Regions from separate parts of the Klebsiella sp. I138 genome, predicted to be linked through region 3. Evidence: predicted binding sites of a transcription regulator. Region 3 holds the regulator's gene; each other region holds the start of a gene.
What was found. The regulator LexA, encoded in region 3, represses DNA repair genes until DNA is damaged. The targets are predictions, from matches to a motif close to TNCTGTATGTACATACAGNA.
Positions count from the first base shown of each region.

Region 1: a site for LexA is predicted at 4,843-4,862, ahead of dinG (ATP-dependent DNA helicase DinG). Genes of this name have one in related genera too.
Region 2: a site for LexA is predicted at 2,722-2,741, ahead of mutH (DNA mismatch repair endonuclease MutH). Genes of this name have one in related genera too.

Region 1 covers NZ_CP180447.1:2,391,029-2,400,789, reverse strand. The annotation lists gene ACMYSK_RS11165 (ATP-binding cassette domain-containing protein) at 1-1,293, opposite strand, end outside; gene hlyD (secretion protein HlyD) at 1,286-2,281, opposite strand; gene cecR (transcriptional regulator CecR) at 2,278-2,955, opposite strand; gene rhlE (ATP-dependent RNA helicase RhlE) at 3,238-4,641, shown strand; gene dinG (ATP-dependent DNA helicase DinG) at 4,876-7,020, shown strand; gene ybiB (DNA-binding protein YbiB) at 7,063-8,031, shown strand; gene ybiJ (DUF1471 family protein YbiJ) at 8,162-8,422, opposite strand; gene ACMYSK_RS11130 (DksA/TraR family C4-type zinc finger protein) at 8,708-8,974, opposite strand; gene ACMYSK_RS11125 (DUF1471 domain-containing protein) at 9,144-9,410, opposite strand; gene ACMYSK_RS11120 (flavin reductase family protein) at 9,566-9,761, opposite strand, start outside.
Region 2 covers NZ_CP180447.1:5,169,509-5,179,269, reverse strand. The annotation lists gene ptsP (phosphoenolpyruvate--protein phosphotransferase) at 1-1,745, opposite strand, end outside; gene rppH (RNA pyrophosphohydrolase) at 1,758-2,288, opposite strand; gene mutH (DNA mismatch repair endonuclease MutH) at 2,971-3,666, shown strand; gene ACMYSK_RS24270 (TerC family protein) at 3,730-4,443, shown strand; gene ACMYSK_RS24265 (YgdI/YgdR family lipoprotein) at 4,567-4,785, shown strand; gene ACMYSK_RS24260 (NADP(H)-dependent aldo-keto reductase) at 5,021-6,061, shown strand; gene lplT (lysophospholipid transporter LplT) at 6,212-7,405, opposite strand; gene aas (bifunctional acyl-ACP--phospholipid O-acyltransferase/long-chain-fatty-acid--ACP ligase) at 7,398-9,557, opposite strand.
Region 3 covers NZ_CP180447.1:3,803,684-3,813,444, reverse strand. The annotation lists gene malK (maltose/maltodextrin ABC transporter ATP-binding protein MalK) at 1-125, shown strand, start outside; gene ACMYSK_RS17810 (maltoporin) at 228-1,538, shown strand; gene malM (maltose operon protein MalM) at 1,647-2,597, shown strand; gene ubiC (chorismate lyase) at 2,787-3,284, shown strand; gene ubiA (4-hydroxybenzoate octaprenyltransferase) at 3,297-4,166, shown strand; gene plsB (glycerol-3-phosphate 1-O-acyltransferase PlsB) at 4,228-6,651, opposite strand; gene ACMYSK_RS17785 (diacylglycerol kinase) at 6,781-7,149, shown strand; gene lexA (transcriptional repressor LexA) at 7,351-7,959, shown strand; gene dinF (MATE family efflux transporter DinF) at 8,028-9,344, shown strand; gene ACMYSK_RS17770 (CsbD family protein) at 9,471-9,680, shown strand.

The sequences.
Region 1 (9,761 bases), 1.4 Mb from region 3:
GCCGTAAACGCCGGAGAAGAAGCGCAGGTTTTGCTCAACGGTCAGGTTGCCGTACAGCGAAAACTTTTGCGCCATGTAGCCGAGGTGCTGGCGCGCTTTCCCTGAGCTGACTTTCAGATCCATCCCCAGCACCAGCGCCTTGCCGGAGGTCGGAACCAGCAGGCCGCACATCATTTTAAAGGTGGTGGATTTTCCCGCTCCGTTAGGGCCGAGCAGGCCGAAAATCTCACCACGTTTAACGCTGAAATCGACGTGGTCGGTGGCGGCGAAGTCACCGAATTTTTTGGTCAGGCTTTGCGCTTCAATCACCGTTTCATCGGCCGAGCCCTCAACGCGATGAATAATCTCGCCCAGCGGCGATTCCGCAGTGGCGGCACCACCCAGCAAATCGATAAACGCATCTTCAAAGCGCGGAGCAGTTTCGGCTATCTCTAACGCGGGCATGCTGCTGTTGCGCTGCACTTCCTCAATGGTGGCCTCTTTTTGGAGGATCAGACGTACCGATTTTCCCTGAATAACGCCATCGCTGATTTGCGGCAGCTTCAGCGCTCGTTGCAGAAGGCGGCGGTTATTCTCCTCATGGCTGGAGACCAGAAAACTGCGCCCGGCCATGGTTTGGGTCAACGCTTTCGGCTCGCCCTGGTACAGCAACTGGCCTTCGTTCATCAGCAGCACGTCGCGGCACTGCTCCGCTTCATCAAGGTAAGAGGTGCTCCAGAGGATCAGCATTCCATCCCCGGCCAGTTCGTGCACCATTTGCCACAGCTCACGGCGGGATATCGGGTCAACACCGACGCCGGGCTCATCGAGCAGCAGCACTTTTGGCTCGCCCACCAGAGTACAGGCAAGGCCCAGTTTCTGCTTCATCCCGCCGGAAAGCTTCCCCGCCATCCTGTCGGTGAAGGGGCCGAGGGAGGTAAATTCCAGCAGACGGGCGAAGGTTTTTCTGCGTGTCTCGCCGGTAACGCTGCGCAGATCGGCATACAGCGTGAGGTTTTCCATCACCGTCAGGTCTTCATACAGGCCGAATTTTTGCGGCATATAGCCGAGCACCGCATGCAGGGCACTGTCATCGGTAATCGGGTCGAAACCGATCACGCTGGCGGTACCGTCATCGGCCTTCAGTAACCCGGCGAGCATACGCATCAAAGTGGTTTTTCCCGCGCCATCGGGTCCTACCAGGCCGGTAACATAGCCGGAGCGGATAGTGCAGTTGAGCGGCGCCACGGCGGGCCGGTCCATACCGGCGAACCGGCGGGTCAGGCCGCTGAGCGTGATAACGTCCTCACTCATGTCCGTTCCCGCTGCTGAAAGTGATCGTCACCGGCATCCCCTGGCGCAGCGTGTCATCCGCATCGGTGACAATGATACGCAGGCGATAGACGAGATCGGTACGCAAGTCCGGTGTCTCTACGGTCTTCGGCGTAAATTCGGCGCTGGGTGACACAAAACCAATCTTACCGTGCCACGGCTGGTCAGGGCGGCTATCGGTGTACAGCAGGACCTCCCGTCCGGGCATCGCCTGGCCGAGATTTTTTTCGTCAATATAGGCGCGTACCCAGACCGGATGGGTCAACGACAGCGTCATGACCGTGCCACCGGCGCTGAGCATGCTGCCCGGCTCGACGGCGCGGGTCATTAGCGTGCCATCTGACGGCGCGATAAGGGTGGTATCGTGCAGGTCAAGTTTGGCCTGCGCCAGGGCCGCCTGCGCCTGTTCAAGGCTGGCTTTGGCCTGGGCGATTTCCTGCGGGCGGTTGCCGGCGCGATACTGGCGCAGTTTATCCTGGGCGGATTTCAGCGTCGCCTGAGCCTGGTCGCGGGAGGAGCGGGCATTTTCCAGGTCGTTAACCGAGATGGCGCTACTCTGACGCAGCCCCAGCTGGCGCTGATAGAAGTTCTGCGCATAGTCGTAAGCGGCCTGCGCCTGTTTGACGGCGGCGGCGGCCTGGGCTATTTCTTCCGCCCGATAGCCGGCCATCATCAGATCATACTGCGCCTGGGCAGTGGAGACATTCGCCTGGGCCTGCTGTAAGGCGTTTTCGTACGGGGCACGATCCAGCTGGCCTAGCGTTTGTCCGGCCTGAATCTTATCGCCCTCATCAACGTTCAGCGATGCCAGGCGCCCGCCGACGCGAAAGCTCATATTCACGGTGCGAATATCGACGTTGCCATACAGGGTCAGCTCCCTCTGCTGGCTGCTTTGATACCACCACCAGCCGCCGCCGAGTGCGGCAATCAGCAGCAGTACTAACAGAACGATGATGACGGGTTTTTTCATAATCCCTGGCTCCTTTGCGATAACCCTTGCAGAACGAAATCAATATGGCAGGCAATAACCTGATAAATTTGCTCGGTTTTTTCTTCGTCGAACTGCGCCCATCCGGTACGCAGCAAAATGGTTTCCCGCCCAAGGCGGAACGCGAGAATCTCGCCCAGCAGCGCATGGGTGTGCAGAATCATTTGCGTGTCATCGGCATCAAGGCCGGTAAACGCGGCGATTAAGCGGGTCAGGTAGCGGTGCAGCGGTGCGATAACCTGGCCGTGGATGAGCTGATAGGCCGGGGTAGGAGAAAGCTGTTCGCGAGAGATGAATTTGCTGAGATTTACCGTGTCATCCTGAGTCAGCAGCAAAATCATGTTCTGGCACGCCCGCAGGATAAGCACCCGAATCTCGGCTTTATCCGGTGACGGCGTGGCGAGGAGCGCTTCAGCCGCTTCTGCGTGCGGGCGGAAATTATGGCTGATAAAGTCGGCAATCCACTGTGCGCAGGCAAGATACAGCGAGTCTTTAGAACCAAAATAGTAGGGGATCGCGGCGATATTTTGCCCGGCCTGCGCGGCAATATCGCGGGTGGTAGCGTGCTGGCCGTATTCGCCAAACTGGGCGATGGCTGCGGCAATCAGCTGGCTTTTGGCTTGTTCGCCTTTGGTCGTAACAGGGGATGTGATCATCGCGGCAGAGAAAATTAATCAATCGATTGATTAAGAGTATGTCTAATTCGCGAAACTGTCCAGAATGGCGGATACTCTCTTTAGCGTTTTCCACTTCAGGCGCTGAATGACGCACGTCGCGAGGATTATCCGGCGGAAAAACCCCGAGGGGATATTTTATGCGCTGCGTCACAAAACCTGCTAGACTGCGCCCCTTCATGGCATTGTGGTTTTTGCCATCTCTTTTGCAATAATCTCCCCGAAAACTACGCCTGTCATGGGCCGGGGCGGTTTGGAGTTGTTATGTCTTTTGATTCCCTTGGCCTGAACCCTGATATCCTGCGCGCTGTCGCCGAGCAGGGTTACCTTGAGCCAACCCCAATTCAGCAGCAGGCTATCCCTGCGGTGTTGCAGGGACGCGATCTGATGGCCAGCGCCCAGACCGGCACCGGCAAAACGGCAGGCTTTACGCTGCCGCTCCTGCAGCATCTGATTCAGAAAGAGCCGCATGCCAAAGGCCGTCGCCAGGTGCGCGCGCTGATCCTCACGCCAACGCGTGAGCTGGCGGCGCAGATCGGCGAAAACGTTCGCGATTACAGCAAGTACCTGAATATTCGCTCGCTGGTCGTCTTTGGTGGGGTAAGCATTAACCCACAAATGATGAAGCTGCGTAGCGGCGTTGATGTTCTGGTGGCAACCCCTGGGCGCCTGCTGGACCTTGAGCATCAGAACGCCGTTAGCCTGGATAAAGTCGAAATTCTGGTGCTTGATGAAGCCGATCGCATGCTGGATATGGGCTTTATTCATGATATTCGCCGCGTACTGGCGAAGCTTCCGGCGAAACGCCAGAACCTGCTGTTCTCAGCGACCTTCTCTGACGAAATTAAATCTCTGGCGGAAAAGCTGCTGCATAACCCGCTGGAAATCGAAGTGGCTCGCCGCAACACCGCCTCCGAGCAGGTGACGCAGCACGTTCATTTCGTTGATAAGAAACGCAAACGGGAACTGCTGTCGCAGATGATCGGTGAAGGTAACTGGCAGCAGGTGCTGGTCTTTACCCGCACTAAACACGGTGCCAACCATTTGGCCGAACAGCTGAATAAAGACGGTATCCGCAGCGCAGCCATTCATGGTAACAAGAGCCAGGGCGCACGTACTCGTGCATTAGCTGACTTTAAATCCGGCGCCATTCGCGTACTGGTGGCGACCGATATCGCCGCGCGCGGTCTGGATATCGAAGAACTGCCGCACGTAGTGAACTACGAGCTGCCGAATGTGCCAGAAGATTATGTTCACCGTATTGGCCGTACCGGCCGCGCTGCTGCCACCGGCGAGGCGCTGTCGCTGGTCTGCGTTGACGAGCATAAACTGCTGCATGATATCGAACGTCTGCTGAAAAAAGAGATTCCGCGCATTGCCGTTGCCGGCTATGCACCGGATCCGTCGATCAGAGCAGAACCGATTCAAAACGGTCGCCAGCAGCGCAGCGGCGGCGGTCGTGGCCAGAGCCAGGGCCGCAGCGGTCAGGGGCAAGGGCGAAGTGCTCAAGGCCAAGGCCAGGGCCGCAGCCAGCAGTCCGCACCGCGTCGTAACGACGGTGAAGCGCCGAAGGCCGCTGCCAAACCTTCACGCCGCATCGGCGATGCGAAACCGGCCGGCGAGCAACAGCGTCGCCGTCGCCCGCGTAAACCAGCGGCCGCTGAGTAACCGCACCCCGCCACATTTGCATAATCCGGACAACAGGTTTTGCCTGGATTATGCAACGCAACCCGGAGACGGCGTGAATGCCGCTATCCGGGTTCCTCTCTTGCGTGCCCTGTGATCCCAGACCGGTACATTGACATATCCCGAGCATCATTCCACATTGCTCAGAAAGGCATACCTCCTGTCAGGCAAAAAATGGCACAATAGTGGCTGTTTATACAGTATTCAGGTTTTCTCATGGCATTGACCGCTGCGCTAAAAGCGCAAATCGCCGCCTGGTATAAGGCGCTTCAGGAACAGATTCCGGACTTTATTCCCCGTCCTCCACAGCGGCAGATGATTGCCGATGTGGCGAAAACGCTTGCCGGAGAAGAAGGCCGACACCTTGCCATTGAGGCGCCCACCGGCGTCGGGAAAACGCTGTCCTATCTGATCCCCGGTATTGCCATTGCTCGTGAGGAGCAGAAAACCCTGGTGGTGAGTACCGCCAACGTTGCATTGCAGGATCAGATCTACAGCAAAGATCTGCCGCTGCTGCGCAAAATTATTCCTGATCTGCGCTTTACCGCCGCGTTTGGTCGCGGGCGCTACGTTTGCCCACGCAATCTGACGGCATTGGCCAGTACCGACCCGACGCAGCAGGACCTGTTGGCATTTCTCGATGACGATCTCACCCCGAATAATCAGGCCGAGCAGAAGCTGTGCGCGACGCTGAAAGCCGACCTCGACAGCTACCGCTGGGACGGTCTGCGCGATCACACCGATAAATCTATCGATGATGCGCTATGGGGCCGCCTGAGCACCGACAAAGCCAGCTGCCTGAACCGCAACTGCCACTACTACCGCGAATGCCCCTTCTTTGTTGCCCGGCGAGAAATTCAGGAAGCAGAAGTCGTGGTAGCCAACCATGCGCTGGTGATGGCGGCCATGGAGAGCGAGGCCGTACTGCCGGAGCCGAAAAACCTGCTGCTGGTGCTCGATGAAGGCCATCATCTGCCGGAAGTCGCCCGGGACGCGCTGGAAATGAGCGCGGAAATTACGGCTCCGTGGTACCGGCTACAGCTGGATCTGTTCAGCAAGTTGGTGGCGACATGTATGGAGCAGTTCCGGCCGAAAACCACGCCCCCACTGGCCAATCCAGAGCGTCTGACCAGCCACTGCGAGGAGCTGTATGAGCTGATTGCCTCGCTGAACAATATCCTTAACCTGTATATGCCTGCCGGCCAGGAAGCTGAGCATCGTTTTCCGATGGGGGAACTGCCGCAGGAGGTCATGGATATCTGCCAGCGCCTGGCAAAACTCACCGAAATGTTGCGCGGGCTGGCTGAGCTTTTTCTTAACGATCTCGGGGAAAAAACCGGCAGCCACGATGTTGTGCGCCTGCACCGGGTTTTGCTACAAATGAATCGTGCGCTGGGGATGTTCGAAAGTCAGAGTAAGCTGTGGCGGCTGGCGTCGCTGGCGCAGTCTTCGGGGGCGCCGGTCACCAAATGGGCGACGCGCGATGTACGTGATGGCCAGGCGCATATCTGGTTTCACTGCGTTGGCATTCGCGTCAGCGATCAGCTGGAAAGGCTGCTGTGGCGAAGCGTGCCGCATATTGTCGTCACCTCCGCCACTTTGCGCTCATTGAACAGCTTTGCGCGCTTGCAGGAGATGAGCGGGTTGAAAGAAAAGGCCGGCGATCGTTTTGTCGCGCTGGATTCCCCCTTCAACCATGTTGAGCAGGGCAAAATTATTATCCCGCAGATGCACTACGAGCCGCTGATCGATAACGAAGAGCAGCATATTGCCGAAATGGCGGCTTATTTTCGCGAGCAGGTCGAGAGCAAAAAGCACCTCGGGATGCTGGTACTGTTCGCCAGCGGGCGGGCGATGCAACGTTTTCTGGAACACGTCACCGACCTGCGTCTGCTGTTGCTGGTACAGGGGGATAAACCGCGCTACCGGCTGGTGGAACTGCACCGCAAGCGCGTTGAAGGCGGTGAACGCAGCGTGTTGGTGGGTCTACAGTCATTTGCTGAGGGCCTGGATCTAAAAGGCGAGCTGCTCAGCCAGGTACACATTCATAAAATCGCCTTCCCGCCCATCGACAGTCCGGTGGTGATCACCGAAGGCGAATGGCTGAAGAGCCTGAATCGCTACCCTTTTGAGGTACAAAGTTTGCCAAGCGCCTCCTTCAATCTGATTCAGCAGGTCGGACGCCTGATCCGCAGCCATAGCTGCTGGGGCGAAGTGGTTATTTATGACAAGCGTTTGTTGACCAAAAATTATGGCAAGCGTCTACTGAATGCATTGCCCGTTTTTCCAATAGAACAGCCTGCCGTCCCAGAGGTTATCGTCAAAACGAAAGCAAAGCAGACGCGGCGCAAACGGCGTTAACGGTGCAATGTCGACGATGTGAGCAGCTAACAGGAGTCTTCGATGGACTACAGCAAGATCATTAAAGAAGTCGGGCGCGGGAAAAATCACGCGCGTGACCTGGATGTGGATACTGCCCGCGCGCTTTACTTGCGGATGCTTGACGGCGAGGTCGCTGAACTGGAGCTGGGCGGGATTTTAATCGCCCTGCGTATCAAGGGCGAAGGCGAAGCGGAGATGAAAGGCTTCTATGAAGCCATGCAGCAGAAAACCCTGCGCCTGACGCCGCCTGTCGCCAGACCGATGCCGATTGTGATCCCCAGCTATAACGGTGCGCGTAAGCAGGCTAATCTGACGCCGCTGTTAGCCGTTTTACTGCATAAGCTTGGCTTTCCGGTGGTGGTGCACGGCGTCAGCCACGATCCTACCCGGGTGCTGACCGAAACGATTTTCGAGCTAATGGGGATCCCGGCAACCCGGCATGCGGGCCAGGCCCAGGCACGGCTGGACGGCCACGAGCCGGTGTATATTCCGGTCGGGGCGCTCTGCCCACCGCTGGAAAAACAGCTTGCCCTGCGCTGGCGTATGGGAGTGCGCAACAGTGCGCATACTCTGGCAAAGCTGGCGACGCCATTTGCTGAAGATGCGGCGCTGCGCTTATCAAGCGTTTCTCACCCGGAATACGTGGGCAAGGTGGCAAAATTCTTTGTCGAGATCGGTGGGCGGGCGCTGCTAATGCACGGGACGGAAGGTGAAGTGTATGCCAACCCTCAGCGCTGTCCGCAGATAAGCCTGATTGATACGACGGGGACGCGGGTGCTGCATGAGCGGCAAAGCGATATATCGGAAGAGGGCGCTGTGCTGCCGGAATCAAAAGATCCTCAGGTCACCGCACGTTGGATTGAGCGCTGCATGGCAGGAAGCGAGCCGCTACCATCATCGCTGAGAATTCAGCTGGCCTGCTGTCTGGTGGCGACCGGTGAGGTTGCGACTCTGGAGCAGGGGCTGGCCAGGGTTGCGGAGCACTGGTAGTCACCCGTACTACCGAATAAAGACACCCGTGCCAACAAGCGATGCACAAAAAAAAGCCCGTCCGGTGGCGCGGACGGGCAAAACAAGGGTATTAAAGGGTCTTACAGGGTTAATACAGGTCGTGCAGCGATTATTTATAGATAACCGCGGTACCGCTAACTTTGTTGTTGGTGTTAGCGGAGGTGATGCTGTAACCAGTCGCGCCAGCGGCTTCCGCTTTCGCAGCCAGTTTTGCTTCCAGACCATCCAGAGTCGTTGCGCCTTCAGCAGACACTACGCCGATTTTGTTCATGCCTTCAGCCTGAGACGGGCTAACTGGCTGAGCGGCGAAAGCGCCAAAGGACAGAGTAGTAAGGGCAATAGCAGCGGCAGCATATTTAATGGTTTTCATAGTTAATCTCTCGCAGGTTATTTTGTCAGGGGGACGATGTTCCGTCGATGTGATAAGTATCACGTTTTTTTGCGAGAGATAAAATCGAAGGAAATTCACAGTCTTCATCGATTTTTTTGAATGATTATTAATTTATTGAATATTAATAAATTATTTCGTGATGCGATGAACGAAAAGGGGTAGCGGGGATGAAGAACGCTTTCAGGGCACATATTGCCACTTTTTTCGCCAAAAAACGTGCGCGAAAAGATAATGCGTTCTGCGGTAATGAACGGTAAAGGAAAGTCAGCGCAGCTGGCTATCCTTCGAGCCGCGCCGATTATATCCTGAAAATGTATTGTTATGTAAATCTTTATTCTGCTGGCAGGTTACGCAGTATCTCCCTCCAGGAATCGCTTTGCGTCGGGCCTCTGGAATGGGCTCTCCGCATTCATCACAAAATTTGTTGCTCTCTCCACTCGGCAGCGCCTTTCTCGCCCGCGCGACGGCGTCGTCAATGGTGCTGTCGATCTGATCCTGAACCGCACCGTCGTTAGCCCATCCGGATGCCATGGTGTACCTCCTCACGTTGCTTATTTGTCAGTATAGAGAATATGGGGGTAAAAAAGGGTCAGGCAAGGGATCCCGCTCTGGCCGCTCGCGCAGCAGAATCTCCTGTGGACTGGCCGGGATCTCTTGTCACAGGGCCGAAGACTCGGGACCCGGCCTGCTAAGCATGCGATTATTTATAGATAATCGCAGTGCCTGACATTTTATTTGCCCCGCCGGCGGAGTTGATTCGCCAGGCTATTGCCCCTTTTTCATGTGCTTTTTCCGCCAGTTTTGCCTGCAGGTCATCCAGGTTGCTGGCGCCGGAAGCGGAGACGGTGCCTGCCGGGCGTAACGGACCGCTCTCGACGACGGACGGGGGAGGTGATATCTCGGCCTGGACAATAAAAGAGACGGCGGCAAGCGCGATAGTGGTGAGTAACAGCAGATTTCTTTTCATGAGCATATCCTCATTAACCGCATGGGACATACTTTAAGTTTAGGCCGTTGTCGCAGGATAAACAGGGTAAAAAACTGAAGACAAACAACATCTTTTTTGAATAAACGGCGGCCCGACCAGGTGCTTTCTACGGGCCGGGCGGCAGAATAAACGGCTTAGCGGGCGTCCGGGCGGATCAGGTCGAAACGCAGGCTTTCATCGATAGTGTAATAGGCGCTCGGCCCGCCGGCGCGGAGAATCGGTCTGGCCCTGGCGGTCTGATAAACGCCATTTTCCAGTAACGATTCATCGATATGCACCGCTACCACTTCGCCCAACACCAGCCAGCTGTCGACAGCGTCGCCATCGGCG
Region 2 (9,761 bases), 1.4 Mb from region 3:
ATCTCTTCAACTTCACGGCTGGCGCGGTCGATCAACCGACGCGCCTCGTCTACCTCATCAAGACTGGTCACCATCGGCAGTAAAATACTGAGATTACCGGTGGCGGCGTTAGCGCGCAGCATGGCCCGCACCTGAATGAGGAATATCTCCGGCTGATCGAGGGTGATGCGGATCCCGCGCCAGCCCAGGCACGGGTTCTCTTCGCTAATCGGCATATACGGCAGCTGTTTGTCAGCACCGATATCCAGCGTACGCAGGGTCACGGGCTTTTCATTAAACATCTGCAACATGCCCTGATACTGGGCAACCTGTTCCTCTTCCGACGGGAACCCGCTTTGCAGCATGAACGGAATTTCCGTTCGGTACAGGCCAATGCCGTCGATAAAGTTGCCGAGCTTTTCCTCGTGCTCAAGGCTCAGGCCGGCATTTAACATGACCTTCACCCGCTCGCCGCTTTTCAGCTCGGAGGTGTGCTCCAGGTCATCTTCCGCCAGCCGGCTGAGTTCGTTCTCTTCGCTGACCAGGCGCTGATACTCTTGCAACAGCGCCGGTTCCGGGTCGACCAGGAGTTCGCCGCGATAGCCGTCCACCACCAGCATATGACCGTGAAGCAGCGAAGGCTGAATATCGGCCCCCATGACTGTCGGGATCCCTAACGCCCGCACCATAATGGCGGCGTGCGAGTTTGCCGCGCCATCGCGGACAACGACGCCTGCCAGCCTGTCCTGCGGAACTTCCGCCAGCGTTGTTGCCGACAGCTCGTCCGCCACCAGCACAATACGCGCCGGCCAGGTATTGGGGCCCTGAGTTGTATCATCGAGATGGAAAAGCAGACGTTGGCCCAGCGTACGCAGATCGCCGGCCCGCTCTTTCAGATAGCCATCGCTCAACGCGGCAAACTGCTCGGCGAACTTCTCGATGATCTTTTTCACCGCCCATTCAGCCACCGATCCTTTGTCGACTTCCGCAAAAAGCTCGCGGCGCAAACGTGCGTCAGACAGGAGGTGTGAATAGAGGTCGAAGATAGCCGAGGTCTCTTTCTGCGCCCCGGCGGCATAGCGCTTGCTGTAGCGACGAAACTCATTCGCCGCCTCTTCCAGCGCGCCGGTCAGACGTTCGCGTTCAGAAGCCGTATCGAGCGTTGAAGCTTCATACACCTGCTCCATAAGCGGCAGGCTGATGTCCATCCAGCCCTCGGCAATAGCGACCCCGGAGGAGGCAGGCAGCGCGCGGATACGCGTCTGTCGATACTGGCCAAACAGCGCCGTCAGCTGTGACTGGGAAAGAATGGCGGCCATTTGCGTCGCCAGAGTGACAAGAAACGACTCTTCGCTTTCGTCAAACTGACGCAGCTCGCGCTGCTGCACCACCAGCACACCAAGCAGCTGGCGCCGCTGGATAATCGGGACGCCAAGAAACGCGCGGAAACGATCCTCTTTGACGGCCGGAATATATTTAAAGCTGGGGTGTTTTTGCGCATCGGCAAGGTTGATAGGCTCCGCAAGGCGCCCGACCAGGCCAACCAGGCCTTCGTCAAATGCGAGCGCAACGGTACGCCCGCGAGGTTTTTTCAGCCCGCGAGTGGCCATAAGGTAGTAGCATCGTCGGTCGTGATCGGCCAGGTAAACCGAACAGACTTCCGTTTCCATCGCTTTGCAGATATCGGTGACCAGGATATCCAGCGCCTCGTTTAAACGCGGCGCACTCGCGACCTTCTCGACGATTTCTCGTAACCGAGTGAGCATAATGTGCGTGGCTTAACCTCTTTTACGTCGATATGCAGGCGCGCTTTGCGGTTTAGGTGCACTTTCCGCCAGCGACATGGTGACGCTGGCAAACTCTTTCATCACCCGGCGGTACACGTCGCGCTTAAACGACACCACCTGACGAACCGGGTACCAGTAACTTACCCAGCGCCAACCATCAAACTCAGGTGTACTACTGGTTTGCATATTGATTTCCGCATCACTGCCGATCAACTGCAGAAGAAACCACTTCTGTTTCTGGCCGATACAAACCGGCTTTGTGTCCCAACGCACCAAACGTTTAGGCAACTTGTAACGCAGCCAGTTACGGGTTGAGGCCAGGATTCGCACATCTTTACGACTTAACCCAACCTCTTCGAACAATTCCCGATACATGGCCTGCTCGGCTGATTCCCCTGGATTAATGCCCCCTTGCGGGAACTGCCACGAGTGCTGACCATAGCGCCTGGCCCACATAACCTGGCCCTGGCGGTTACAGATTACAATACCGACATTTGGGCGGTAGCCATCGTCATCAATCACCGGACTACCTCAAAATAATCTTCAATGTGAACGATTGTTTCACACTCGCTGTAAACGGTAAACCACTCTGTTGCCCCTGTGCGGCCGAATAACATTTGAATAACTCACAGTAATCAGCAGAGTTATAAACAACGAAAGCGATCGCGACCCCATTTTATTCACTTTTTCTGTGGATAGAGTTGTGAAGAAGTATGGAATTACCCAGGGAAAACCCAGAGCAGTCTGAAACACGTACGGATAGTACGATTTAATAATGGCATTATATTCATTACGTTAGCACACAAACCTTTCAATAATTACAGCTAAACGTGATGATCATCACACATGCGATCCTGGAACTGATGAAAGATCGAACAATGTCGATTTTATCCACAGATTATGCGAGCCTGCTGGGCACATTTTGTCTAAAAATTCGATTTTCGTCGCACGTCAAGGCTGTAAATGGAAACAGTAGTGCCGCTTTTCCCCAGTTATCCCATTTTTCTGTGGATAACATGGTGTAAGATCCTGTTCATTGCCAGTGACCAGTTCTGGAAAACCCATTTTCACTATTTTCACAACGGCAAAAAAATGAAAAAAAATCCATACGAATCATCAAATTGTCATAGTTACCCAGGAAAAGGTAAACTCTGTCCACAACGCAGCAAATTACCGTTCATTTTTTGACCAGGGGTTTTACCGTATGTCCGCCATCGCACCGTTAACGTCTCCACCGCAATCCCAGCAGCAGCTCCTGGCCCAGGCACAGGGGCTGGCGGGCTATTCGCTGGGTGAACTGGCGGCGCTGGCCGGTATTCCCATCCCACGAGATTTAAAACGCGATAAAGGATGGATTGGCATCCTGCTGGAAATTTGGCTGGGTGCCAGCGCCGGAAGTAAACCGGAGCAGGATTTCGCCGCGCTGGGCGTCGAGCTGAAAACTATCCCCGTCGATAGCCAGGGCCGCCCGCTGGAGACCACCTTTGTTTGCGTCGCCCCGCTCACCGGAAACAGCGGCGTGACCTGGGAAAGCAGTCACGTGCGCCATAAGCTCAAACGCGTCCTGTGGGTGCCGGTGGAGGGTGAACGCGCCATTCCTCTGGCAGAACGTCGCGTCGGCGCCCCGCTGCTGTGGAGCCCGAATGAAGAAGAGGATCGCCAGCTGCGAATGGACTGGGAGGAACTGATGGATCTGATTGTCCTCGGCCAGGTTGAACGCATCACAGCCCGTCATGGCGAGGTGCTACAGCTGCGTCCAAAAGCCGCCAACAGCAAAGCGTTGACCGAGGCTATTGGCGCCCGCGGCGAGCCCATTCTCACCCTGCCACGCGGCTTCTACCTGAAAAAGAATTTTACCGCCGCCCTGCTGGCCCGTCATTTTCTCCTCGGGCACGATTAATTTTTTGTTCTGCCTGCCGGGTTGCATATAATTGCGACTTTCTTTTTTGCAGGACTTTGAACAATGTTATTTGCATGGATAACCGATCCTAACGCCTGGCTGGCGCTCGGTACGCTGACGCTGCTGGAGATAGTGCTGGGGATCGACAATATTATTTTTCTCTCCCTCGTTGTGGCGAAACTCCCTACCGCCCAGCGCGCTCACGCGCGACGCATCGGCCTGATGGGCGCAATGCTGATGCGTCTCGGGCTGCTGGCCTCGATAGCCTGGGTCGTCAAGCTGACCAACCCGCTGTTTGCCGTGATGGGACATGAGATTTCCTTCCGCGATTTGATCTTACTGCTCGGCGGCCTGTTCCTTATCTGGAAAGCCAGCAAAGAGATCCACGAGTCTATTGAGGGTGAAGAAGAGGGGCTCAAAACCAACGTGCACTCCTTTATGGGCGCCATCGTGCAGATCATGCTGCTGGATATCATTTTCAGCCTCGATTCGGTGATTACCGCCGTGGGGCTGTCGGACCATCTGTTCATTATGATGGCGGCGGTGGTCATTGCCGTCGGCGTGATGATGTTTGCCGCCCGGCCAATCGGTGACTTCGTTGACCGTCATCCGTCGGTGAAAATGTTGGCCCTGTCGTTTTTGATCCTGGTCGGCTTTACCCTGATGCTGGAAAGCTTCGAGATACATATTCCGAAAGGCTACATCTACTTCGCGATGTTCTTCTCGATTGCCGTCGAAAGCCTTAACCTGCTGCGCAATAAAAAAAATCCGCTGTAACCCACAAAAATGCAGCCCAAACCTGGGCTGCAATCTTTTTTAAGACTTTACTGCTTTTTATGTCTCACAAATCAGGCTATTAATACACTGGTGTGAGGTGCGACCATTAAAGAGGTAGTGACGATGAAAAAATGGGCAGTATTGATTTCCGCCGTAGGACTGGCGTTCTCGGTTTCCGGTTGCAGCAGCGATTATGTGATGGCAACAAAAGATGGCCGCATGATTCTGACCGATGGTAAGCCAGCCGTTGATGATGATACCGGTCTTATCAGTTACGAAGATCAGCAGGGCAACAAAATGCAGATCAATCGCGACGACGTGTCACAGATTATTAAACGTTAAGATTTTTCGTCGGCCAGCCGCCTGCCAGCTATCGCCTGGCGAGGCCGCCTTCCCCGACACAGTACTGTCTTAAAAAAGAGTCGGGATATTCTGATACATCCGCAGCATCATGTCTTCGGATGCCGAAAGCCCGGCTTTTTTGATCTTTTTACTTCCTCTTTTTCTTCCCCTCTGCCATTTTGATACTCCTTTGTCGGGGAACTCCTGACCTTGTTAATAAAAAAGGAAGCCGGCTATGCAGTATCACCGTATCCCACACAGTTCTCTTGAGATCAGCACGCTTGGGCTGGGCACTATGACTTTTGGTGAGCAAAATAGCGAGGCCGACGCGCACGAACAGCTCGACTACGCTGTCAGCCAGGGTATTAACCTGATTGATGTCGCTGAAATGTATCCCGTTCCGCCACGCCCGGAGACTCAGGGGCTGACGGAAACCTACGTCGGCAACTGGCTGGCGAAACGCGGCAATCGCGAAAAGCTGATTATCGCCTCGAAAGTCAGCGGTCCGGCGCGCAATAACGACAGCAGCATTCGCCCTAACCATGTGCTCGATCGTAAAAACATCCGTGACGCCCTGCACGATAGCCTGAAGCGCCTGCAAACCGACTATCTCGACCTCTATCAGGTTCACTGGCCGCAGCGTCCGACCAACTGTTTCGGTAAGCTGGGCTATACCTGGACCGACTCCGCGCCGGTCGTTACTCTGCTGGACACCCTGGAAGCGCTTACTGAATTCCAGCGCGCCGGTAAAATCCGCTATATCGGCGTCTCCAATGAAACAGCCTTCGGCGTCATGCGTTATCTGCATCTGGCGGATAAACACGATCTGCCGCGGATTGTCACCATCCAGAATCCCTACAGCCTGCTGAACCGCAGTTACGAAGTGGGCCTGGCGGAAGTCAGTCAGTATGAAGGCGTTGAGCTGCTGGCATATTCTTGCCTGGCGTTCGGCACGCTAACCGGCAAGTACCTTAACGGTGCAAAACCGGCTGGTGCACGTAATACGCTGTTTAGCCGCTTCACGCGCTATAGTAGCGAGCAGTCGCAGAAAGCAGTAGCGGCCTACGTCGATATCGCCAAACGCCATAACCTCGATCCGGCCCAGATGGCGCTGGCCTTTGTCCGCCGTCAGCCGTTTGTTGCCAGCACGCTGCTGGGCGCAACCTCGCTGGAGCAGCTTAAAACTAACGTTGAAAGTCTGCATCTTGAGCTGAGTGAAGCGGTCTTAGCGGAAATTGAAGCGGTACATCAGGTGTATACCTACCCGGCACCGTAAGAAAGATAAATCATCGAATCGCGCCGTCCTCTGCCCGGAGGCGGCGCGCAGCGCCTGTCCGGGCTACCAACCCTGCAAACCGCAACGTCCGGGCGACGAAACCACAGCATGCACGATTCTGTAGTCCGGTCAGCGTAGCGCCAACGGGGATTATGCGCGGCGTCCCCAGACCCACAGGGCAGTGATGGCCAGCGCAAACACCGCGCCAAAGCCAATTCCGACACCCACCACCGGAATGCCGATACTCACCGCCAGCGAATAGAGCCCTAGCATCAGCAGCATGGCCACGTTTTCACCGAGATTCTGTACCGCAATTGCGTTGCCTGCGCCAACCGTGTGCTTACCGCGCTCCTGCAACAGCGCATTGAGCGGCACGATAAAGAAACCGCCGAAGATACCGAGCAGCAGAAGCAGACCAAATGCCGGCAATAGCGCATGCTGTATCGCGAAAAAGATCACCGCAACGCCGATCAAAATCCCGGCAGGCATACAGCGAGAGACCGTTTGTAGCGTGACCAGCTTCGCCGCCGCGCCCGCTCCCAGCACAATCCCGACCGCCACCATCGCATTGAGATAGGTCGGCATCGCGTTACTGGTGATGCCAAGCGCTACCGGCACCCACAGCACCAGCAGGAAACGTAGCGTCACGCCAGCGCCCCAGAACAGACTGGTACCCACCAGTGAAAAGCGCGTTTCACCATTACGCCATAACGTTTTACAAGCGCTGAAGAAGCTGTGCGTCATCGGCGTAAAGCGCCATGACTGCCCCGGACGCGCCGCCGGCAGCTTCGGGATCCACAGGTTAGCGATCACTGCACCGCCATACACCACCGCACAGATGGCCAGCGCGGCCAGCACGTGCCAGTCGGCAAGAATGCCCCCGGCCATCGACCCCAGCAAAATAGCCGCAATGGTGGACGACTCCATTAAACCGTTAGCCTTCACTAACTTATCCCCGGTGGTCAGCTCGCCGAGGATGCCATATTTTGCCGGTGAATAAGCCGCCGCACCGACGCCTACCAGCGTATAGCCGAGAAACGGGTTGAGGCCAAAACAAATGCAGCCTGCGCCAATCAGCTTCATGCCGTTGGCCACCATCATCACTCGCCCCTTGGCAAAGCTGTCGGCAAACTGGCCGACAAACGGCGCAAATAGAATGTAAGCACCCACAAACAACATCTGCATCACCGGCTGGCTCCAGTCCGGGTAGAACTGCTGCTTCATCAGCGCGAGCGTGGCAAACAGCAGGGCATTATCGCCAAACGCCGAGAGAAACTGGGCGCAGATGACCGCCATCATGCCTTTCGAGTACAGCGAGGTGTTAGTGTGTACTGACTCACTCATCAGAATGTTCCGTCTGCTTAACCATACTTTGAAGGGTGACAAAATCCGGCTTACCGCTGCCGAGAACCGGCAGCTGCTTCAGCCAGCGAATGTCGCGCGGTACCGCCAGCTCCGGTACGCCATGTTCACGGGCATAACGCAGCAGTTTTTCACGGTTCAGTTCATTATCGGTGGTAAAGAGCACCAGCGCCTCGCCTTTACCGGCATCTTGTTTAACCGCCGTGGCATGCATCTTGTCAGGCGAGATGGCCAAAGCGACCTGCTCGACCATTTCCAGCGACACCATTTCACCGGCGATTTTCGCAAAACGTTTGGCACGCCCCTGAATACGTACGTAGCCCTGCTCGTCGAAGGCGACGATATCCCCGGTGTCGTACCAGCCGCTTTCAACTTCACCGTGCTGATTTTCCGCCGTAGGTGCTTCCAGCACGCCCGGGTTCTCCACCCGCAGATAGCCGTTCATGATGTTCGGCCCTTTAAGTTGCAGGCGGCCGCCCTCTTCAATACCCGGCATCGCCAGCAGGCGTGCATCCATCCCCGGCAGAATACGCCCTACGGTACCGACTTTTGCCGCCATCGGGACGTTAATCGACACAACCGGCGCACACTCGGTCACGCCATAGCCTTCCAGAATACGCAGGCCAAATTTATCCTGCCACAGCTGCTTCGTACTCTCCTGAAGCTTTTCTGCCCCGGCCACAACGTAGCGTAGACGATAAAAATCATAAGGATTGGCAAAGCGCGCATAGTTCCCAAGGAAGGTCGACGTCCCAAACAGCACCGTACAGTTGCGGTCATAAACCAGCTCCGGCACCACCCGATAATGCAGCGGGCTGGGGTAGAGGAAGACCTCCGCGCCGGTAAACAGCGGGGTAAACAGGCCGACCGTCAGACCAAAGGAGTGGAACAGCGGCAGCGCCGACATAAAGCGGTCGTGGGCAGTAAAGTCGGCAATCGTTTTAATCTGCTCGACGTTGGCCAGAATGCTCTTATGGCTGTGCACGACCCCTTTCGGGTTGCCTTCGGAGCCGGAGGTAAAGAGGATAATTGCCGCATCTTCCGGCTGCTGCTTAACCTGCGCCAGTTTCGGCGCCAGCAGGTGGCCGAAGATCCACAGCTTATCGCCGGTCGTCACGTCCCCCTTCAGGTCTTCAAGGAATACCCAACGCACCTGGGTGAGCTGTTCCGGCAGGTGCCAGAGTTTGCCTTTATCAAGGAAGGTGCGGGAGGTAAAAATGGTTTTGATTTCGGCGGCGGTAATAGCGCTGCTGAGCCCCTTCACCCCGGCGGTATAGTTCATCATGGCCGGAATACGCCCGCGGGCAATGGCGCCGAAGATAACCGCCGCGCTAATGCCGGCGTTGGGTAGCATCAGACCGATTCTTTCGCCCTGAGCGCTGTATTTTTCCAGAATGCGCGCCACAAAAAGGGTTTTGGTCAGCAGCTTGCGATAGGTATCGGGTTGAAAGTTAATATCTTCCACGCAGTGTTTCCGCGCGCCAAACCGATCCTGCGCCGCCAGCAGCGACTCATACAGCGTTTCTCGCGGGCGCACCGCCATTCGTGCTTCCATCATTATCTGATGCAGCATCTCCCCGGCGATTTTGCGGCGATCGCGGGCGCGAGGAGCCTGAGGCATGTCAATGCGGGTCGGCGGCAGAAGATGGAGCTGAATGCGTGGGAACAGGCGACGCTTAACCAGCCCCTTGAGGCGGCTGAAGTGGGTCAGTTCCGCGCCTTCTATACGCAGCGGAATAATCGTTGCCTGCGACTTTGCGGCCACAAACGCCGCCCCGTCATAGATTTTCATCAGCGAACCGCTGACCGAGATACGCCCTTCCGGGAAGATAACCACCGGACGTCCCTGCTCAATCAGCCGCACCAGGTGCTTAATTGACATCGGTTTCGTTGGGTCGAGCGGGACAAAGTCGATCAGGGGCGTCAGTACCCGCATAAACCAGCGCTGGCTGATAGAGCTGTACACCGCAAAGACCGGTCGCACGGGCAGGAATAAGGCTAACAGGATCCCATCGATGAAAGAGACGTGATTCGGGGTGATCAAGACCTTTTGTTGTTGCAAGGACTGCGTGTCGCCGGTCAATCTGACCCGATACAACCCTTTGAACAACAGCCTGAAAAATGCCAACAGCATAACAACTCCCTTTGACCGGTGATTAAGTCATTGCAGGTTACACGAGAAGGCGTTTGAAAGCAGTGCGGGGGGAATATTTGGCATAAAAAAAACCTGCGCATCTGCGCAGGCCGGTGCAAGATAATCAGTACGAAATGCGTACTTAAAAACTCACCTATCAATACCTCTGGGACCCTGATTGTCCCGGTTTTCGCCCCTGCTGCA
Region 3 (9,761 bases):
AGAATGACGTGGTGTTGGTAAAAGAGGGAGCCACATTCGCTATCGGTTTGCCACCAGAGCGCTGCCATTTATTCCGTGAGGATGGTACGGCGTGTCGTCGGTTGCATAAAGAGCCGGGCGTGTAAGGCTTCCCATTAAAAAAAAAACACGAACCCCAGAGTGCTGCCGTAACACGGCATAACGACGGGCGAAGTGTTCAAAGAAAAGCAATGATCTCAGGAGATAGAATGATGATTACTCTGCGCAAACTTCCACTGGCGGTAGCCGTCGCAGCAGGCGTTATGTCTGCTCAGGCGCTGGCCGTCGATTTCCACGGTTATGCTCGTTCCGGTATCGGCTGGACCGGTAGCGGCGGTGAACAACAGTGCTTCCAGGCAACCGGTGCTCAAAGTAAATACCGTCTTGGTAACGAATGTGAAACCTATGCGGAATTAAAACTGGGCCAGGAAGTCTGGAAAGAAGGTGATAAGAGCTTCTACTTCGATACTAACGTTGCCTACTCCGTATCGCAGCAAAATGACTGGGAATCCACCAGCCCGGCATTCCGTGAAGCCAACGTGCAGGGTAAAAACCTGATCGACTGGCTGCCAGGCTCCACCATCTGGGCCGGTAAGCGTTTCTACCAGCGTCATGACGTTCACATGATCGACTTCTACTACTGGGATATCTCTGGTCCTGGTGCGGGTCTTGAAAACATCGATGTCGGCTTCGGTAAACTCTCTCTGGCAGCGACCCGTTCTTCTGAATCTGGCGGCTCTGCGACCTTCGCTGACCGTGATGCGCTGGGTAACCGCGTATACGACAATATCGTTCCAAACGACGTCTTCGACGTGCGTTTAGCACAGATGGAAATCAACCCAGGCGGTACCCTGGAGCTGGGTGTTGACTACGGTCATACCAACGTTCCGGATAACTACTACCTGCAGCCGGACGCGTCTAAAGACGGCTGGATGCTGACTGCGGAACACACGCAAAGCATTCTGAAAGGCTACAACAAGTTTGTTCTGCAGTACGCAACTGACGCAATGACCTCCAACGGTAAAGGCGTTCCGCAGGGCGGCAGCATCAACAACGACGGTACCATGTGGCGTGTGCTTGACCACGGCGCGATCTCCATGGGTGACGATTGGGACATGATGTACGTTGCGATGTACCAGGATATCAACCTGGACAACAACAACGGCACCAAATGGTGGACCGTCGGCGTACGTCCTATGTACAAATGGACGCCTATCATGAGCACCCTGCTGGAAGTGGGCTACGACAACGTCAAATCCCAGAATACCGGCGAAAGCAACAACCAGTACAAAATTACCCTGGCCCAACAGTGGCAGGCTGGCGACAGCATCTGGTCTCGTCCGGCAATCCGTCTGTTCGCAACCTACGCCAAGTGGGATGAGAAATGGGGCTACGCGAACGGTGACTCCGGTACTGGCTACACCTCCGGCGTTGCGTACAGCGACACTTCTGCGAAGACCTTCAGCCGTGGCGACAGCGACGAGTGGACCTTCGGTGCCCAGATGGAAATCTGGTGGTAATCCGACCTGACGTGTAATGACCAAAAGAGGGGCGCAAGCCCCTCTATGTTTAGGCCCAGCGGGCTATTGCCTGGCTACCGCTCGGCCATCGGAATTGAGGTGATAACAATGAAAATGAAGAAAAGTCTCGTTGCCCTCTGCCTGTCCGCCGGCCTGCTGGCCAGCGTACCCGCAGTCAGTTTTGCTGATGTGAATTTTGTGCCGCAGAATACCTCTGCTGCACCGGCCATTCCCGCTTCCGCGTTACAGCAGCTAACCTGGACACCGGTGGATCAATCGAAAGCACAAACCACGAATTTAGCAACGGCAGGTCAATCGCTGAATATCCCCGGTATTGTCGGCCCGGTGGCGGCTTACAGCGTCCCGGCGAATATCGGTGAGCTGACCCTCACGCTGACCAGCGAAGTGAATAAGCAAACCAGCGTTTATGCACCAAATGTGCTGATTCTTGACCAGAACATGACGCCATCTGCGTTCTTCCCAAGCAGCTATTTCACCTACCTGGAACCCGGCGTAATGAGTTCGGATCGTCTGGAAGGGGTGATGCGCCTGACTCCGGCATTAGGCCAGCAAAAAATCTATGTGCTGGTCTTTACCACGCCGCAGGATCTGCAACAGACGACGAAATTAATCGACCCGGCAAAAGCCTACGCTAAAGGTACCGGAAATGCGGTGCCTGATATTCCAGATCCGATCGCTAAACATACCACTGAAGGCACATTGGGCCTGAAAGTGAAAACATCGTCAGGCTCCAGCGTGCTGGTTGGGCCGCTGTTTGGTTCTTCCGGCCCAGGCCCGGTAACCGTCGGGAATACGGCGGCACCTGTCTACAGCGCGCCAGCGGCCGCGCCGGTTGTTGCTCCCGTTGCGGCGCCAGCGCCAGCAGCAAAAAGCGAACCGATGCTTGATGACACCGAAACTTACTTTAACAACGGCATCAAGCAGGCTGTTGCGAAAGGTGATATCGACAAAGCCCTCAAACTGATGAACGAAGCTGAGCGCCTCGGCTCGAAATCTGCTCGTTCCACCTTTATCAGCAGTGTAAAAGGCAAGGGGTGATCGTCTCCCCACAATGCTGATGTTTAGGCACAGCCTTTGGGTGCGTCCGCCTGGACGCACCTTTTTTTATCGCGTGGCGGCCGCTGTTGCATGGCTGTTACGCCGATGATCGTATCTTGACGGTTTGCCCGCCCTGATTGGCTTATTCTGCGATACAATGCTGCTACGTTATGTACCGGAGAATCAGGCATGTCACATCCTGCGCTTACGCAACTGCGTGCGCTGCGCTATTTTGCCGCTATGCCCCCGCTGGAGCCGCCTCTGCGCGACTGGCTGTTGCTGGAAGACTCAATGACCCAACGCTTTGAGCAACAGGGGAAAAAAGTCAGTGTGAATATGATCAACGAAGGCTTCGTTGGCCGTGAAGCGCTGGAGGGTGAAGAGGCGTTGCTGCCAGATGAAGCGCGTTACTGGCTGCGGGAAATCATTCTTTGCGCCAATGGTGAACCCTGGCTTGCTGGCCGAACGATCGTGCCGGAGTCGACGCTGTGTGGTCCCGAACTGGCCTTGCAGCAGCTGGGGCAGACGCCGCTGGGGCGCTATTTGTTCACATCATCAACATTAACCCGCGATTTTATTGAAATTGGGCGCTATGCAGAGCTGTGGGGGCGTCGTTCCCGCCTCCGCCTGAGCGGAAAACCGCTGCTGCTGACAGAACTTTTTCTGCCTGCGTCACCGTTGTATTAAGAGGAAGAAGAAATGGAGAGGAGTCTGACGCAAAATAAGCTGTTGGCGTTTCATCGCCTGATGCGTACTGACAAACCTATTGGCGCGCTGCTGCTGCTGTGGCCGACGCTGTGGGCACTATGGGTGGCGACACCGGGGATCCCCCCGCTGTGGATTCTGGTCGTTTTTGTCGCCGGCGTCTGGCTGATGCGCGCCGCCGGCTGTGTGGTGAACGATTACGCCGACCGGAAATTTGACGGCCACGTTAAACGCACCGCCCACCGCCCGCTACCCAGCGGCGATGTATCGGAGAAAGAGGCGCGGGTACTGTTTGCCGTGCTGGTGCTGCTTTCGTTCCTGCTGGTGCTCACGTTAAACACCATGACTATCCTGCTGTCGGTTGCCGGACTGGCGCTGGCGTGGGTGTATCCGTTTATGAAGCGCTACACCCATTTGCCGCAGGTGGTGCTAGGTGCCGCATTCGGCTGGTCCATCCCGATGGCCTTCTCGGCGGTGAGTGAAGCTCTGCCGCTGAGCTGCTGGCTGATGTTCCTCGCCAATATTTTGTGGGCGGTGGCTTACGATACCCAGTACGCGATGGTCGACAGAGATGATGACGTCAAGATCGGCATTAAATCGACGGCGATTTTGTTCGGTGAACATGACCGGACGATTATTGGCATGTTGCAGATTGGGGTGCTGGTATTGATGGCCGCCGTCGGCTGGCTGAACGGGCTGCACTGGGAATATTACTGGTCGTTGTTTATCGCGGCAGGGCTGTTCTTCTGGCAGCAGAAACTGATTTTCCGGCGTGAACGTGACGCCTGCTTCAAAGCGTTTTTAAATAATAACTACGTCGGGCTGGTGGTGTTTCTTGGTCTGGCGATGAGCTATTTGCAGTAAACGCGCTGTCTGTCCCCGGCTCGCACTGCGCAAGCCGGGGGCAGAATAGTCAGTCTAACCGTTACGCTTCATCCTGGGTGACGCTTTCAATCGTCAAACGCACGTCCGACGTAATCAACGCCGCCAGCATCTGGTAGACCTTCAGCGTCTCTTCCGGCTCAGCATCGCCGGTATCGCTAATATAGCCTTCATCGCGCAGCGTCAGCACTAACGTACTGAATACCGCTTTGTCGAAGAATTCCGGCGCGTTGATACCGTGCAGAACCGACAGACGTTGGGCCACGGTACGGCTCTCTTTCTCCAGCGAACTGCGGTTGATGGACGGGTTCGCGCTCAGCAACCAGAAGGTAATGGCATAACGCTGGAGCGTTTCGCGCGCGCCGGCGGCCAGCAGCTGCAAGGAGCGAGAATGGGACGGGTTGATGCTAATTGTGTCATCGCTCAGGACAATCAGTCCCTGGCGCTGCATTTCCGCCGTCAGGGCATCGATAACGCCGGCCAGCTCTTCTTTTTCCCAACGCAGGAACAGCTCAGCTTTCAGCAGCGGATAGAACATCTCTACGTGATGCAGGACTTCCGCGCGGGTGATACGACGATGCTGGGTGACAATCGCCGCCAGCAGCGACGGCAGCATCAGCATATGGGCGATGTTGTTGCGATAGTAGGTCATCAGCACCGCCTGCTCACGCGGCAGAATGATGATATCGCCGATCGTATCTTTCTCGACCTCGAACTTATTCATCTTCAGCGCGTGGTCAATCAGCTCACTGGCGGAGGCCGTTGGCGTAGTCGCATCCGGGGAATAGGGCACGTTGCGCAGCAGGTCGAGGTAGCACTCCAGCTGTTGCGTCAGCTGTTCGCGAGTCAACGAGCGCTGACGAGAGGCGAGCAGCGCGGTGCAGCACAGGTTCATGGCATTGGCCGCGCCAGCGTTGTTGATGCGCACCATCAGACTGGAGGCAATGTTGTTCACCGTTGGCGTTAGCCACGACGGCCGCACGGCTTCAATCGGATCGATAGACTCACGCCATTCCGGAACATGCTGGTTCAGGTAGGTCATCAGCGGCAGCGGCTCGCCAAAGTTCACATAGCCCTGACCGAGGTTACGCAGTTTGCTCAGACCGCGCAGCATCTGCGGCAGACTCTCTTTTTCTTTCGTCGCGCCGCGCAGCTCTTTGGCGTAGGTACCCACTTCCATTACGTGCTCATAGCCGATGTAGATAGGCACCAGAGTGATAGGACGGGTCCCGCCGCGAAGCATAGCCTGGATGGTCATCGACAAGGTGCCGGTTTTCGGATCCAGCAGGCGGCCGGTACGGGAACGGCCCCCTTCAACGAAGTATTCTACGGAGTAACCCCGGCTGAACAACTCGCCGAGATATTCACGGAACACCGTTGAATAGAGCTTATTGCCCTTAAAGGTACGACGAATAAAGAACGCGCCGCCGCGGCGGAAAATCGGGCCTGCTGGCCAGAAGTTCAGGTTGATACCGGCGGCAATATGCGGTGGCACAAGCCCCTGGTGATACAGCACGTAGGAGAGCAGCAGGTAGTCCATATGGCTGCGGTGGCACGGTACGTACACAATCTCGTGCCCTTCATGGGCCAGCTGACGCACGCGTTCGGCGTTATGGACGTTGATCCCCTGATACAGACGGTTCCAGGTAAACCCGAGCACGCGGTCGGTCAGACGAATCATCTCATAGGAGAAGTTTGCGGCGATCTCTTCCATCAGCGCGATGGCGTTTTGCTGCGCCTTCTCATGGGAGATTTTCTTGCTGCGTGCTTCGTCTTCCACCGCGCGCGCGATGGCTTTTGAGGCCAGCAGCTTATTGAACAGGTCCTGACGCGCCGGCAGGCGCGGGCCGACAGCAGCCAGGCGCTGACGAGCGAAGTGCATGCGCGCGACGCGGGCCAGCTTCTGGGCGATAATTTTATCGGTGCCGTGTTCGGTGGCCATTCTGCGCAGGGAAACCGGCGGTGAGAAACGGACAAAACTGTCGCGCCCCAGCCACAGAACGGCGAAGAACTTCTGAATGCCATTCAGCATGCGCAGCGGCGGGTTCACTTCGCCTTTCTCACGCCCTGGCCTACGACCAAACATCACCGACACTGGCACCATTTGCACGTCCAGGTCAGGATGGTTACGGTGCAGATCCAGGTAGTCGTGGAACAGCTTGATCGACTCTTCTTTCGGCGCATAGTAGGTAAAGACGCGCGGCCCGCCGTGGATAAACACGTAGCGCGGCAGCAGCGCGCCGTCGATTTCCAGCGGTTCAAGCGGGTCGGGTAAATCGTGCTCCAGGCACTGGGCGCGCAGAGTCAGCAGGTCCGCCTTCGAGTTATAAGGCAGGACGTACATAATAGGACGCGAGGTATCCAGCCCTAATTCCTGAGCAGGTTCTGCGGGAATAGACTTGCTTTTTACCAGCACCCGTAATGGTAAATTCAGTAATTTATAGTAAATTCGTTGCCAGCCGGACATAAACGATGTGAAGCCTCTGGTTAATCATGCAAATGCGCGGCAAGAATAACAGAAAGCGCGCAAAATTTCCGTTGCCACGCGGCAAACGCGTGCACTCATTGACGTCATTTACATAAAAAGGTTCTTTTGATGGCCAATAATACCACTGGGTTAACCCGAATCATTAAAGCAGCAGGTTATTCCTGGAAAGGGTTCCGTGCGGCATGGATGAATGAGGCCGCATTTCGTCAAGAAGGCGTCGCCGCCATTATTGCCGTCGCGATCGCCTGCTGGCTGGACGTTGACGCCATCACGCGGGTGCTGCTGATAGGCTCGGTCCTGATAGTGATGATAGTCGAAATTCTTAATAGCGCGATTGAAGCGGTCGTAGACCGTATTGGGCCAGAGCACCACGAACTATCAGGTCGGGCGAAGGACATGGGGTCCGCGGCGGTGCTGCTGGCCATTGCGATCGCGCTGATCACCTGGGCAATCCTGCTGTGGGCCCGCTACCATTAACCGAATTTTGCTGTCCCGACCGGCAGGCTCCACGCGCCCGATGGGGTTTGCGGCCTGCCGGTGGCAATAACCCCTGGCACAATGGGTTATCTGATACGCAAAATGGAAAGAATCTCCTGATTTTTGTGTGAAATTTGATTCCAAAATCACCGTTAGCTGTATATACTCACAGCATAACTGTATATACACCCAGGGGGCGGGATGAAAGCGTTAACGACAAGGCAGCAAGAGGTGTTCGATCTCATTCGGGATCACATCAGCCAGACGGGCATGCCGCCAACGCGTGCGGAAATTGCTCAGCGCTTGGGGTTCCGTTCTCCCAACGCGGCGGAAGAACACCTGAAAGCGCTGGCGCGTAAGGGCGCGATCGAGATTATCTCCGGCGCCTCCCGGGGCATCCGTCTGCTTACGGAAGAAGAACCTGGTCTGCCGTTGATTGGCCGCGTCGCAGCCGGTGAGCCGCTGCTGGCTCAGCAGCATATCGAAGGTCACTTCCAGGTCGATCCGGCGATGTTCAAGCCGAATGCCGACTTTTTGCTGCGGGTTAGCGGTATGTCGATGAAAGATATCGGTATTCTTGATGGCGATCTGCTGGCGGTCCATAAAACTCAGGATGTGCGTAACGGCCAGGTTGTCGTGGCGCGTATTGACGAAGAAGTTACCGTAAAACGCCTTAAAAAGCTGGGTAACATCGTCGAACTCCTGCCAGAAAACAGCGAATTTTCACCGATCGTGGTGAATCTGCGCGAGCAAAACTTCACTATCGAAGGGCTGGCCGTTGGCGTTATTCGCAACGGTGAGTGGCTGTAACACCTTCTCCCCGCAGCATCATCTGATGCATGATGCTGCGCAGTCTTCCCCCGGTCAGGCTCTTTCTCATGTTCTTTAACGCCGCTGATAAGGCCCTGTGGCGCCTGGCGCTACCCATGATTTTCTCCAATATCACCGTCCCGCTGCTGGGGTTGGTCGATACCGCCGTAATTGGTCACCTCGATAGCCCGGTTTACCTCGGTGGTGTTGCGGTCGGCGCGACGGCCACCAGTTTTCTCTTCATGCTGCTGCTTTTTCTGCGCATGAGCACCACCGGACTGACGGCACAGGCCTTTGGCGCAAAAGATCCTCTTCGCCTGGCGAGGGCGCTGGTGCAGCCGCTGGGGCTGGCATTAGGGGCCGGCCTGCTGATTGTGCTTTTCAGAACCCCACTTATCGATTTGGCGTTGCATATTGTTGGCGGCAATGAAGCGGTGCTGGAACAGGCCCGGCGCTTTCTCAAAATTCGCTGGCTGAGCGCGCCGGCGTCGCTGGCAAACCTGGTGCTGCTCGGCTGGCTGCTGGGTGTGCAGTACGCCAGGGCGCCGGTGATTCTGCTGATCGTCGGCAATCTGCTGAATATCGTGCTCGACCTGTGGCTGGTGATGGGTCTGCACATGAACGTGCAGGGTGCTGCGCTGGCGACGGTGACCGCCGAATATGTCACCTTTATCATCGGGCTGCTGATGGCAAAACGCGTACTGACGCTGCGCGGGGTGTCATTGGCCATGCTGAAATGCGCCTGGCGCGGGGATGTGCGTCGGCTGCTGGCGTTAAACCGCGATATCATGCTGCGCTCTCTGCTGCTCCAGCTCTGCTTTGGCGCGGTGACCGTCTTTGGCGCTCGCCTCGGCGGCGAGATCGTTGCCGTCAATGCGCTTCTGATGACCATGCTGACCTTCACCGCCTACGCGCTGGATGGTTTTGCCTATGCCGTAGAAGCTCACTCCGGGCAGGCGTACGGCGCGCGTAATGGGAGTCAGCTGCTTGACGTCTGGCGGGCGGCCTGTCGGCAATCGGGAATAGTGGCGCTGGCGTTTGCGGTGACCTATGCCGTTGCGGGGCAGCAGATTATTGCCCTGTTGACCTCGCTGCCGTCGCTCCAGCAGCTTGCCGATCGCTACCTGATCTGGCAGATGGTTCTGCCGGTGATTGGCGTGTGGTGCTATTTGCTGGATGGCATGTTCATCGGTGCGACGCGGGGAGCTGAGATGCGTAACAGCATGGCGATAGCGGCGGCAGGGTTTGCCGTGACGTTGCTGACGCTGCCGGTTCTGGGTAACCACGGGCTTTGGCTGGCGCTGGCGGTCTTTCTTGCACTGCGCGGCCTGTCGCTGGCGGTTATCTGGCGGCGACACTGGCAGCGCGGAACCTGGTTTTCGTAGCGATTTTTAACGTGTAATTGGTTAAAGATTCCGAATAATAAATTCAACCCAGAATTCTTATCTATAGTTAAACCTATGTCCGGCACACGGCGGGCTGTTGACTCACCGAACGATGAGGATTGAATGATGAACAAAGACGAAATCGGCGGTAACTGGAAACAGTTGAAAGGTAAAGCGAAAGAGAAATGGGGTAAGCTTACCGATGATGACATGACGGTCATCGAGGGCAAGCGTGACCAGCTGGTAGGTAAAATCCAGGAGCGTTACGGCTACGCCAAAGATCAGGCTGAGAAAGAAGTGTCTGACTGGGAACGTAAAAACGATCACCGCTGGTAGCGGCGAGTCATAACGCATTAACCCTCTGTTATTACCTGCCCGAACGGTACACGGAGGTACCGACAACCCTGATTCCCGCTG